DNA from 4 places in the Pseudoalteromonas sp. 2CM36K genome. Region 1 is predicted to be linked to each of the others. Evidence: predicted binding sites of a transcription regulator. Region 1 holds the regulator's gene; each other region holds the start of a gene.
What was found. The regulator LexA, encoded in region 1, represses DNA repair genes until DNA is damaged. The targets are predictions, from matches to a motif close to TACTGTATNNNNATACAGTA.

Region 1 (3,212 bases):
TTTTTTAGGAGTAAATAGTGGGTAATATTCAGAGGCTAACGCTAAAAACGCGTTAATGCAGTGATTCCTGCGTTGTTGATTTGGTATAACGGTAAAACTGCGTTAAAGTTTGCAATGAGATTAATAGAGGGTAAAAACGAGATAATGTCGGAAATTCAATTTTTAAATGTAGATCTAGAGCTTGAGTCAAAGCAAGATATTAGCGTATTAGTTGCTGATTTAAAAAAGGTCGCAACTATTTTACATTATGATAAAGACGAATACCGTCAACTTGCTCGCATTGAGGTTGCAGGTGAAATAACCACGCCAGATAAAGCGATTAATCACTTGTGCGAGTTAATCGAGTCGTGTTCACGCAATGCATTAAAGCAATGGTTGAGTTGTTCACGCAGAACATTCGATATGGGTTTTGAGTCTGGCACTTCGCCAAAATGCTTTAACCAAGCTTTACATGCAGATACCTTGTTACGTATATCTGCAATTGGTGCAGGCGTGGAAATTACTATTTACCCTCTCGAAAAGTAATTTAACCTCAACCTTGGTTAACAGATTTACTAGCCTTTTCGCTCTACTACGGCTGCGGTCATACGTGATACGCAGCAAAGCTCATTGCGGCTATTGGTTATTTTAATATCCCAAACCGAGCTGCGTTTGCCGATATGATAAGCTCTCGCTGTGGCCGTTAATGTGCCATTGCGTGATGCCTTTAAATGACTTGCACTGATCTCTTGGCCAACACAATAAAACCGATTGAAATCAACCACAAAATTAGCGGCATAACTTGCTACTGTTTCAGCAAGTACCACATTTGCACCACCATGAACGATACCCATAGGGTTATGATGCTCTGGAATTGCCGGCATAGTTGCCACTAAGTAGTCATCACCAATTTCACTGATCTCTATTCCCATGGTTTTCATGAGTGTCCCTTGGCCTGTAATACCTTGATCTAATTGCTTACAAAACTCTAATGTAATCGGTTGATGCCAAATACTCATGCTAGCTCCTTGGATAAGTAATCGAGAATTAAAATTTATTAATATGATAATGCGTTGCTAATAATTACATTTATTACCCTGCTTTTAAAGTAGGTTATTGTTTGATGATAACAGAATATAAGGCATTAATTTATATTTGCGATTTTTAAATAACTGTATATACTCACAGTTAATTGTACTGTATGGAAAACCAGTTGTATGCGACCATTAACGAAACGCCAAGCGCAAATACTCGAACTCATTAAAGTGTTTATTAAAGACACTGGTATGCCTCCTACACGTGCCGAAATTGCACAAACACTGGGTTTTAAAAGTGCAAATGCTGCAGAAGAACACTTAAAAGCATTGGCCAAAAAAGGTGTTATTAAAATGAAGCCAGGCGCGAGTCGCGGAATTCAGCTTGTTGAAGAAGAGGAGCCAGAGCAGTTAGGCTTACCTTTAATTGGCAGGGTGGCTGCCGGTGAGCCAATATTGGCGCAACAGCATGTAGAAAGCCACTGTAAAATTGACCCTTTAATGTTTAAACCTGCGGCCGATTTTTTATTGCGTGTTAACGGTATGAGTATGAAAGATATTGGTATTATGGATGGTGATTTACTTGCTGTGCATAAAACCCAAGTTGCCGAAAATGGACAAGTTATTGTTGCCCGTGTTGACGACGATGTAACCGTGAAGCGTTTAGAAAAAGCGGGCAGAAAAGTACTCTTACATGCTGAAAATGATGAGTTTTCAGCTATTGAGGTCGATTTAGAAAATGAGTCGTTCAATATTGAAGGCTTAGCGGTAGGTGTTATTCGTAACGCTGACTGGATGTAGTATTAAAGCATAATTTAGCGCTTAATGGTGATTAGGCGCTGGGTTTGTTAGCAGCACAATGTCTAACTTATCAAATGTATGACTATATGATGTTAAGTGCTCCCCCTATCATAAATAAAATCACTAAATACTTTATAAATAAACAAATTTACTCTGCTTTTTTAAGTTAACAATTTTTTTATATTTCTATCCTGTAATTTCAATACACCCCCTACTAAACCTGACTCTTAGATTAATTGCCTGACTGGTTGCTATTTTTTAACTGCGCATTTTAAAAAATTCACCTTGTCTATTTTTCATACTCACCTTGCTTATTGTTTATTTTTTAACTAGTTATTAAAGAGCTGGAATAAAAATAACTCACAGCTTAGTCGTTTTGAGAACACACATTTACTAAATCCAGCACCCTTATAAAAAATAAAAATAACGAATAGGCGTTTAAGCCGTATGCCTCTTCGCTTTGCGTCAGCAATAGCATCAAAGGAGCCGTCACATGGGTAAGCTGAGTTCTTCCTTGTGGCTTATATTGTTTGTTTTTTCGCAGAATGTGCTTGCTAATAGCCAATATAATATGCGTAAAGGCGTAACCGATATAAGTAATAATGTATACCAACTGCACATGACTATTTTTTTAATATGTTGTGTGATTGGGGTGATCGTGTTTGCCATTATGTTTTGGGCACTCATTCATCATCGCAAATCTAAAGGGGCTGTCCCTGCCCAATTCCATGAAAGCACCAAAGTAGAAATACTGTGGACTGCGATCCCTTTTGTCATATTAATTGTTATGGCCATTCCTGCGACTAAAACCTTAATTGCCATGGAGGATGCCAGCAAAGCTGATCTCACCATTAAAATTACAGGCTCACAGTGGAAGTGGCATTACGAGTATATGGGGGAGGACGTTGAGTTTTATTCCATGCTAGCTACCCCTCAAAATGAAATAACCAATCTTGCTGATAAAAACCCGAACTATTTACTCGAGGTCGATAAACCGCTGGTACTACCAATTAATCAAAAAGTACGTTTTTTAATGACTTCAGATGATGTTATTCACTCATGGTGGGTGCCTGACTTTGCCGTTAAAAAAGATGCAAACCCTGGGTTTATTAACGAAACATGGACTAATATTAATGAGGTCGGTACTTACCGTGGGCAGTGTGCAGAGCTTTGCGGTAAAGATCATGGTTTTATGCCTGTTGTAGTAGAAGCTAAAACAGAAGAAGACTTTAAAACGTGGTTAGCAGAGGCTAAACAAGCCAAACAAAAAGCAGCTGAGGCAGACGCTGCGTTATTAGACCAAGTTGTACCAAAAGAAGAGCTGATGGCGCTTGGTGAGCAGGTTTATATGGCGAGCTGCGCGGCGTGCCATCAACCAACTGGCTTAGGCTTACCAGG
Region 2 (3,212 bases), on a different contig from region 1:
AGGTTTAACTTCTTTTTACTTAGAGATTTTAGCAAGACCTGCACAGCGTCAAGATTTCGATGAAGATGATGGCGAGTAAAACGCTAATTTGCGTTTAGTGTAGTTTTTGAAAATGGGCCTTGTGGCCCATTTTTTGTAGCTGTTATTTATACACTATGACACTTTTTATACTTTTTATTACTGCCGCAAGGGCACGTATCATTACGTTTTACTTTAATATCGGCAACCGGTGTAATCTCACCATCAAGGTATCGCCATTGTCCATCTTCTTTAATAAACCTTGAATTTTCTGCCAACTCGCAATATAAATCTTGATAAAAGTAGTGAGCTTTAAATGTAACAAACCCTGTTTCATCATTATAACCAGAGTCTAATATGGTTAAGTTTATAAAACGGCAACTATTTGCAAAATCTTTAATTTCTGAAATTGAGTTTTCAGCTTGTTTTTCTTTTGCATAACTTTCACGAACAAAAACCGCGTTTTTAACAGCATAAGCACTGTAGCGTGCACGCATAAGTTGCTCTGGTGTGTGTGGCTGTTTGGTTTTTAAATGAAAAGGCTCGCAGCAATCAGCATAAGGTTGCTGACTGCCACAAAAACATAATAGGGCGTTAGGAGTCATGATAAATGTACTGTGTATTAAAACGCTAGTTTATCAAGCTTATTGCGTAAGTGAAATCTCAGAATGAGCGCTTTTTTTGCTAAAGCAATACAACTTAGTGCGCGTATGGCTCAAGTTTAATGATAACTGCGACAGTTGTTGGTTATTTATTATGTCAGTCCAGGTGATCACCGCGGCAAAATTTCCATTGTGAAGTGCAGAACTTAAAACATACTCTAAATTAACTAAATGTTTTTGACGAATAACCAGTAATTTACTGGTATCAATTGAGCATGAATCAAGTAGCGCTTTGCTCGGTACGTTATCTGGTGCTATTAACAGTGTCCATGCGTTTAGGCTGTTGTATTGGTGTAATACTTTTAATAACTCAAACGTTGCTGAAATTTCATCTTCAATTTGTACAACGTTAACACAATCTGATTGGTCATCTTGTTGATAGCTTTTAACTGTTCTTACGGTAATTGGCTGTAACATAATCTTCTCACTCACTGGGTTTTTATACAGTACATTCATACAGTAGTTTATACAGTTGTTTGGTGCAAGTGTTTTTTTGCTATTTTTTTGTACAGTTATTCATCTTAAAACGCGACAGTTACTATAAATATATAAATAATCTATATACAACAATGGTTTAATTTTTATTGAAAGTTAATGCCCACAGAATTAATTTTAAGGCTGGGAACAAATAAATACAGATGAACAGGGGGTATACAGTAGTTTAAATTAATTAAGCGTGCTTGTTTTGGCTATAAATGCTTAATTAATTTACAGATGAAATGAGTTGCTGGGCAGTGAAATTATTTTTCGCTACTAGGAGGAATCAAATGTGAGAATTGTAACTGGTGAATTTGTTCATACAGGCTGGCTGCGTAGCATTGAGCATCTTTAAGTCGTTTGGTACTAATATGTTTTCGTATATCGCTCATTGCTTCTATGGCAGGTTCATAGCCTTGACTACCGGCTAAGCTAAGCCACGCAGCACCATGAAATACACTTTGCGGCACACCTTGTCCTTTTATAAAAAACAGCCCTAAATAAAACTGCGCGCGATAATTTCCTGCCATTGCTGCCAAACGCATCCATTTTGCGGCTAAGGCGCCTTGTTCATTTTTAAGGTAATAAAGGGCTTTATTTAATGTGTCTTGATCGGTGTTTTTAGAGTTCGCAGGGAGATTTGCATCGCTTGGTTGCGTTACAAAAGAAAGAATGTTGTCTAATTGTTGCTCTAAGTCTTGGCCACTGGGTGTCGTTTTGATCATGCTACTTCGTTTGTTATTTTAATCACTTAGCTAGTTTAGTATATAGCAAGGTAAAATGTCCTGTAAAAAGTTATTTTTATGCTAAAATCTCGCCACTTTTTACAACCATAAGTTTATTATGCTCGAAGCCTTATTCAAAATCCGTGCAAATGATTCTTCGGTTCGCCGTGAATGTATTGCCGGTATGACTACATTTATTACGATGGTTTATATCGTATTCGTTAACCCAGCTATGCTTGCTGAAGCGGGTATGGACCAAGGTGCTGCCTTTGTTGCCACCTGTATTGCAGCTGCAATAGGGTGTTTTATTATGGGTTTGTGGGCCAATTACCCACTGGCATTGGCACCGGGTATGGGATTAAATGCATTTTTTACCTATGGTGTTGTATTAGGTATGGGTTATAGCTGGCAAGCTGCGTTGGGTGCGGTATTTATGTCAGGGTGTATATTTTTAATTCTAAGCTTATTTAAGGTGCGAGAGTGGATTATTAATGCAATCCCTCTGGTGCTCAAGCAAGCAATAGCAACGGGTATTGGCGCATTTTTAGCTCTCATCGCACTTAAAAGCGCCGGTATTATTGTATCAAGTCCTGCAACACTGGTGCAGTTGGGTGATATTACCTCGCCTGGTCCTTTATTGGCTATTTTCAGCTTTTTTGTTATTGCTGCACTGCTTTATCGCGATTTTAAAAGTGGCGTACTGATCAGTATTTTACTAGTCACCGCGATTGCTGTGTCTATGGGGTTAGTGGAGTATCATGGTGTTATTGCAATGCCACCTTCTATCATGCCGACCTTTATGCAACTGGACTTTAGTGCCGCGTTTGAACTGTCGATGTTGAGTGTTATTTTTGCGTTTTTATTCGTTGATTTGTTTGATACCTCAGGCACGTTAGTTGCGGTAACTCAGAAAGCTGGTTTAGCAGATAAAAACGGTAATATGCCGCGTTTAGGTCGTGCATTAAGCGCCGACAGCACAGCTACCATTGCAGGTGCAATGCTCGGTACTTCAACAACCACGTCATACATTGAGTCTGTTGCAGGTGTATCTGTTGGTGGTCGAACTGGTTTGACCGCTGTGGTTGTGGGTTGCTGCTTTTTACTGATGATGTTTTTTGCGCCTTTAGCTCAAATGGTTCCTGCATACGCAACCGCGGGAGCTATTTTATATGTATCTGTATTGATGCTACAAAACTTAAAGTTTGTAAATTGGGACGACATGACTGATGCAATTCCGGTGAGTGTTGTATTATTAATGACACCGCTGACTTTCTCAATTGCACACGGTATTGCACTTGGTTTTATTTCTTATACGGCGGTAAAAGTGCTG
Region 3 (3,212 bases), on a different contig from region 1:
GTTTGTGGCATAAGGTTCAAGGGGATTTAGGGTTTGATAAACGCCGCACATTATTTGTAGATGACAGCTTACCGGTATTAAATGCCGCACGAGAATACGGCATTGAGCATTTACTTGCGGTTGCTAACCCTAATAGCCAGCAACCGCATAATGTAATAGCCGATTACTTAAGCGTCACCGATTACCGTAAGCTTATTTAGGGTAACGCGCTACTAGGCCTTGATATACCTGTTTTGCAAAATCTACATGCTCAGTATCAAGGCTTTTAACTACTTCAACTAAGTGTTCGTTATCTTCTTTGCCATGCCACACTTTAATGTAGCTACCCTCTTTGTAACCATGATCCTGACGGAAGAAGTTCAGCGTATTTTTACCCACATAGCCACGATATAAATCATCAATATCCATACCGATTTGTGCCATACAACCGGCAAAAGCAGCCGCATTAAAGGTTTTATTGGCAACCGCACTGGCCGCTAATAGCTCAAGGGTTTGTTTGAAGTCATCACCTTGTTGTGGGGCGCTCATTTGAGTTTGTAGCTGCGTAGCGATTTGCTCGTAGCTGGTCTTACCGTCGATACGTAGCGATAAACCAAAATGAAAAATATCAACCAGCTCTAAAATTACTTGTTCAGTATCTGGCGTTTGTTTTTTCCACCATTTCCAACCGTAATGATCCAGCATTTCTGCACATTCAACCCAAATAGCTCTATACCACTCAAAGCCTTGACTAAACCATTGCTCATGTACTTTGGTATTCATGGCATTTTGCATTTCTAGCATAACAACTAGTTTGTTTAAATTCGCAGACATACTGGTTCCACTGTTGGATTTATAATTAGGGTAATAATACAGATAATATAACTTAACGACCAGCCGAAAACTCATGCCATGAGTTGATCAGGTCAACAAAGTCTTCAAAACCACAACCACTGCTTAAATCATTCTCTTCCAGCATGAGTTCATCATCTTGGTAGGCTAATATATCTTCGTTATCTTGATGCAACGCATGCGCTTCGAATAATGCTTCATCTTTAGAAAGAATTAGGTCAATTTCGTGGCCTTTAAGTGTTAACGGTTCAAAGCTTGAACTCACCGAGCTAATAAGTGCTTGTACCATCGCGACTTTTTCTTTGCCAATTTCTTCGTTTAACCAGCGGCCAATTAGGGCATGTTCGCTGCTTATTTTAATTCTTAACCCACTAATAGGGTCGCGAATAAATTGGTATTCCATAACTTTATTCCAGTACTGTCAATGCAACAGATTATAACCTAATCAGCTATGAATAATGAAAGCCAGATACAAAAATAGCGCCATAAGGCGCTATTTAGTATCATCAATATAGCTAACCGCCTGAGCGATAGCGTGCAGCATCAATAATTGCCCATAAATGGAACACGGCACCGATTACGGCTGGAACAACTAAAAACCATAGCGCATAACCGCCAAAAACCAGAATTGCAAAAACAAGTGCCGCTAAAATACGGCCCTGCACCAACTGCCCTAAACCGGGGAAGAAAATATTACATAATGCTGCGATTACGTTACCGCCAGAACCTTGTTGAGACATACTCACCTCTGTAGTTTAATTAATTTTGTATTTGTACTTATTATTTATACTTACACACTTTATGCCAATTTATTAAAGCTTACAAATCATGTAGTTAAATTATTACGAATTTATCAGTTTAGTATTTTTTGCCAAAAATAGGTCAAATTAGCAATTTTAAATAGGTATTTTAATTACTTGCTCAGTTTATACTGTTAACTATTCAACAACTTAAATACGTATTTTATAAATAGCTGTTTATAAAAACAGTATTTTATTTAGCCTAACAAAAACACCTGTTATACTGCCCCCATTATTGATTGAAAAGGCGTAACGATGGACGTTTCTGAATTACTCGATGGCTTAAATGACAAACAACGCGATGCCGTTGCAGCCCCACTACAAAACATGCTGGTATTAGCAGGTGCTGGTTCGGGTAAAACACGTGTTTTAGTTCATCGTATAGCGTGGTTAATGCAGGTTGAGCAAGCTTCTGCTTATAGTATTTTTGCGGTTACCTTTACTAATAAAGCCGCTAAAGAAATGCGCACGCGAGTAGAAGAAACCTTAAAAGCACCAGTCGGTGGTATGTGGATTGGTACATTCCATGGTTTATCACATCGTATTTTGCGCGCTCATCACCGTGAAGCAAACCTACCAGAAGCCTTTCAAATTTTAGATTCTGATGATCAGCTAAGAATGATCAAGCGCCTATTAAAATCAATGAATATTGATGACAAAAAATGGCCTGCTAAACAGTTTGGTTGGTATATAAGCGCTAAAAAAGATGAAGCTCTGCGCCCTAAAGATATTCAGGCATACGATATTAACGAGCAAATGATGCTGCGTGTTTACGCGGCCTATCAAGAAGCTTGTGATAGAGCGGGCCTAGTTGATTTTGCAGAAATATTACTACGTAGCTATGAGGTTCTTAAAAATAACCCAACCTTGCTGCGTCATTATCAGCAGCGCTTTGCGCACATGCTTGTAGACGAGTTTCAAGATACCAACACCATTCAATATACGTGGTTAAAACTACTTGCGGGCGATACCAGCAGTATCATGATTGTAGGCGATGATGACCAAAGTATTTATGGTTGGCGCGGCGCAAAAATAGAAAACATTAAACGCTTTTTAACTGATTTTGACGCAGAGACGATTCGCCTTGAGCAAAACTATCGCTCGACTGCCACTATTCTTAAAGCCTCAAACGCGTTAATTCAAAATAACTCCGAGCGAATGGGTAAAAGTTTATGGACCGACGGTAACGACGGTGAACCTATCTCTATTTATGCTGCTTTTAATGAGCTAGATGAAGCGCGCTTTGTGAGTAGCAAATTACGTAGCTGGCTTAATGCTGGTAACGCACTACAAGATGCGGCTATTTTATATCGTAGTAATGCGCAATCACGGGTACTTGAAGAAGCGATGCTACAAGAAGGTTTAAAATACCGAATTTATGGCGGTATGCGATTCTTCGAACGCCAAGAAATTAAAGATGCTCTTTCATACTTACGCTTAGTGGGTAACCGCCAAGATGATGCGGCATTTGAGCGTGTTATTAATACGCCCGCCCGCGGCATTGGCGATAAAACATTAAGCCATATACGTGACTGCGCTCGCGCTGAATCTTTGCCGCTTTGGTATGCTGCTAAAGCCATT
Region 4 (3,212 bases), on a different contig from region 1:
AATAAAGAGCTCTTGCCAAAAAACCAGCGCAAATAAGCTTTGCCACAACGTATTTTCAGTATAAAAAACGTGTTTGCCTTGACGAGTGTAGTGCTCACTTACACCTAACTCAACATCGCCACGGTAAAGCTCATCAACTTCTATAATACAGCGTGTACTGGCTAACATTTCACTAAGCCGTGAGCGTGTTTGCTTGTTAAATTTTCGCATTAAAAAGTCATCCGCAAAGTACAATAACTCATCGGTGAGCGGATTTTCTATAATTTTCTCAAGTTGCGCCTTTACCCATTCTTTATTGCCTAAACGGTATTGCTCTCTTATTTGAATTTCTAGTGCGTGCGCATCGTCTTCGCAGGCATTAAGTACATCAAACGCTAATACAGGGTTAGTTGTTTTTAGTTGCTTATAAAGTATGACCAATAACTTATTCTTTAGCTCTCGAGCTATAACTCCTACTGCTAATTCATTTATTAACTGTTTTGCTAGCGTCTCATTTTCATTGTCATCTTTCGCGTTTTTAACAGCTAACCGAAAACGGTTTAACACATAGTTAGATTGCGCTTCCTCAATTGAGTCAAAGCGAGACAAACTTTCATTATGCCCTTGCCTAACAGGAGTTACCCCTAAATCTCTTAGTACAAACCGGTTTTGATGATTAACATCACCGGCACTGAGCCTGCCAAGATACAAAAATTCAAAATACTCGTAATACTCTTCTCTATTATTGATCACGTACTGATTATACAAATGCGAAAGACGCTCTGGCTTAGATTCAAAAAATGAAATAGCGACTTCAACTAAACAACTTTTAGCCGCACTTTTTTTAAATAATGGTGGCAGCTCTTGTTGAGCTAACAACTCAATTAAGGCCGGCTTTGTTAAATGACTAAGCAGTTGCTTAGCGTCTGCTTGTGAGGGTTCACAGACTAACCCAGCTGTTTTTAAATTAAAAAGTGCCTGATAAGGCGAAATAATCTCTTCATAGTTTAATGACTGAGCTTGCACTAAATAAGGTTTACGAGAATAGATACGTGCTAGCATGCATTGGCTTTGCTCGTCGAGTGTGTTTATTTTATTAATAAATGTAATGTGCTTTTGCTCAAGTAAATGCATACATTTATCACTCACAAAGCCTATTAGCTCTTTAAAATGTGCCAAATAATATTTTGCTGGTAACTCTTTTCTCATAAAAACCGCCTGCACTGTATATAAAAACAGTATCTAGCATCTCATTATTTTTATCAACCCAATAAAAATTTTTTATGCATACGTATTACTATTGAAATATCTTTTTTAGCGTGATTACTCTGTGCTAAGGTTGCCCGCAAATTATTAGTGGTACTTTAACTTCATTACACATAATAAAAATTAGGATTGAACAACATGACAACACAGCATGCAGCTAAAGGTGAGCAAAGCGCACAGACAAAGTGCTCACTTTTATACGTTATTTTTATATCGGCTGTTGCCGCCATTGGTGGCTTTTTATTTGGTTTTGATTCAGGCGTTATAAATGGCACCGTATCGGCATTAGGTAATACATTTAACTCAAGCAGTGTAGCAACAGGGTTTAATGTTGCCTCTGTTTTACTTGGTTGTGCGCTGGGTGCTTTAGCTGCTGGCCCATTAGCTGACAAATTTGGCCGTCGCGCTATTATGATTGTCACTGCACTTATATTTGCTATCAGTGCATTTGGCTCTGGCATTGCTGATAGCTCAGCTGAGTTTATTTTTTACCGCTTATTTGGTGGATTAGGTATAGGTGCGGCATCTGTTTTAGCGCCGGCTTATATTGCAGAAGTAGCACCTGCCAGCTTACGCGGCCGTTTAGCAACACTGCAGCAGCTTGCTATTGTGCTGGGTCTGTTTGCTGCCTTTTTAAGTAACTACCTAATTGCTAATGCCGCAGGCGGTGCCGAGGGTATTTTACTGTTAGACTTAGCTGCATGGCGCTGGATGTTTTGGGCTGAACTGGTTCCTGCAGGCTTATTTTTAATTGGGGTCTTGTTTATCCCTGAGTCACCGCGCTACTTAGTTGCACAAGGCAAGCTTAAACACGCTAAAACTGTATTTAATAAAATTTCAGACGATGATGCTGATGCGCAAATCAATGACGTAAAGCAGTCTCTGCAAAGCGATAAAAAACCAAGTATTCGCGATTTATTTATCGATGGCAGTAAAAAGGTACACCCTATTGTTTGGGTGGGTGTGGCCTTGTCAGTGTTTCAACAATTTGTTGGTATTAACGTGGTATTTTATTACGGTTCAGAGCTTTGGCAAGCCGCTGGTTTTGACGAATCACAATCACTGTTTATAAACGTGCTTGCGGGTACCACTAATATTTTATCGACCTTTATTGCCATTGCTTTAGTTGATAAAGTGGGACGTAAGCCACTATTATTGGTAGGTAGTATAGGTATGTTTATTAGTTTAAGTGCACTTACCTACACCTTTGGCAGTGCAGGCCTTGATGAAGCGGGCAAGTTAGCACTTAGCGAAAATATGGGTACCTTTGCTTTAATAATGGCTAACCTGTTTGTGGTATTTTTTGGTTTAAGCTGGGGCCCAATTGTGTGGGTACTGCTTGGCGAAATGTTTAATAACCGCATCCGTGGTGCAGCGCTTGCAGTTGCTGCCAGTGCGCAGTGGATAGCTAACTTTGCTATTACTATGACCTTCCCGATTATGCTAGGTAGTATTGGTTTAGCAGGCGCCTATGGCTTTTACACTCTCTCGGCGTTTATTAGTGTGTTCTTTGTGGTTAAATACATTAAAGAGACACGCGGTATGAAATTAGAGTCAATGTAAATTACTTGGCTGGAGTAAAATAGCGCTTAAAAATGCTATTTTACTCCAACGTATTTATCTCTCCTTTGTAAGCCCTTTTATTTGCTTGTTCCTCATCCACAAACAATATGCTTTTTAGTATATATAATCTTTTAAAGTTCTTTTTTAGAATATAAAAAGTTAGCTATTGTTCGCCAACTTTCTCTACTTAGTCTCAATTTAAATGAAAAAACAGTTACTCTCGGGCCTTATTTTCACCTCTGCGTTAAGCACATTTAATGTATTTGCAACGAATGGCTATTTTACTCATGGCTACGGTATGACTCACAAAGGCATGGCAGGTGCTGGTGTAGCGTTATCAGAAGAGTTAATGTCGGGTGCAAATAACCCGGCTACTTTTTCAGCTAATGGCACGCAAATGTCGG

Region 2: a site for LexA is predicted at 1,123-1,142, ahead of MTN97_RS04035 (SulA-like leucine-rich domain-containing protein). Genes of this name have one in related genera too.
Region 3: a site for LexA is predicted at 1,803-1,822, ahead of uvrD (DNA helicase II). Genes of this name have one in related genera too.
Region 4: a site for LexA is predicted at 1,201-1,220, ahead of MTN97_RS02145 (exonuclease domain-containing protein). Genes of this name have one in related genera too.

The regions. Positions count from the first base shown of each region.
Region 1 covers NZ_JALNTK010000017.1:29,928-33,139, forward strand. The annotation lists gene MTN97_RS11655 (hypothetical protein) at 145-525, shown strand; gene MTN97_RS11660 (PaaI family thioesterase) at 555-998, opposite strand; gene lexA (transcriptional repressor LexA) at 1,197-1,814, shown strand; gene coxB (cytochrome c oxidase subunit II) at 2,308-3,212, shown strand, end outside.
Region 2 covers NZ_JALNTK010000004.1:184,170-187,381, reverse strand. The annotation lists gene MTN97_RS04045 (DUF6172 family protein) at 1-79, shown strand, start outside; gene MTN97_RS04040 (YchJ family protein) at 147-623, opposite strand; gene MTN97_RS04035 (SulA-like leucine-rich domain-containing protein) at 663-1,097, opposite strand; gene MTN97_RS04030 (sel1 repeat family protein) at 1,421-1,882, opposite strand; gene MTN97_RS04025 (NCS2 family permease) at 2,001-3,212, shown strand, end outside.
Region 3 covers NZ_JALNTK010000013.1:106,828-110,039, forward strand. The annotation lists gene yrfG (GMP/IMP nucleotidase) at 1-200, shown strand, start outside; gene MTN97_RS09880 (dUTP diphosphatase) at 193-813, opposite strand; gene MTN97_RS09885 (YacL family protein) at 866-1,234, opposite strand; gene MTN97_RS09890 (hypothetical protein) at 1,347-1,571, opposite strand; gene uvrD (DNA helicase II) at 1,887-3,212, shown strand, end outside.
Region 4 covers NZ_JALNTK010000003.1:14,222-17,433, forward strand. The annotation lists gene MTN97_RS02145 (exonuclease domain-containing protein) at 1-1,188, opposite strand, end outside; gene MTN97_RS02150 (sugar porter family MFS transporter) at 1,384-2,808, shown strand; gene MTN97_RS17840 (OmpP1/FadL family transporter) at 3,011-3,212, shown strand, end outside.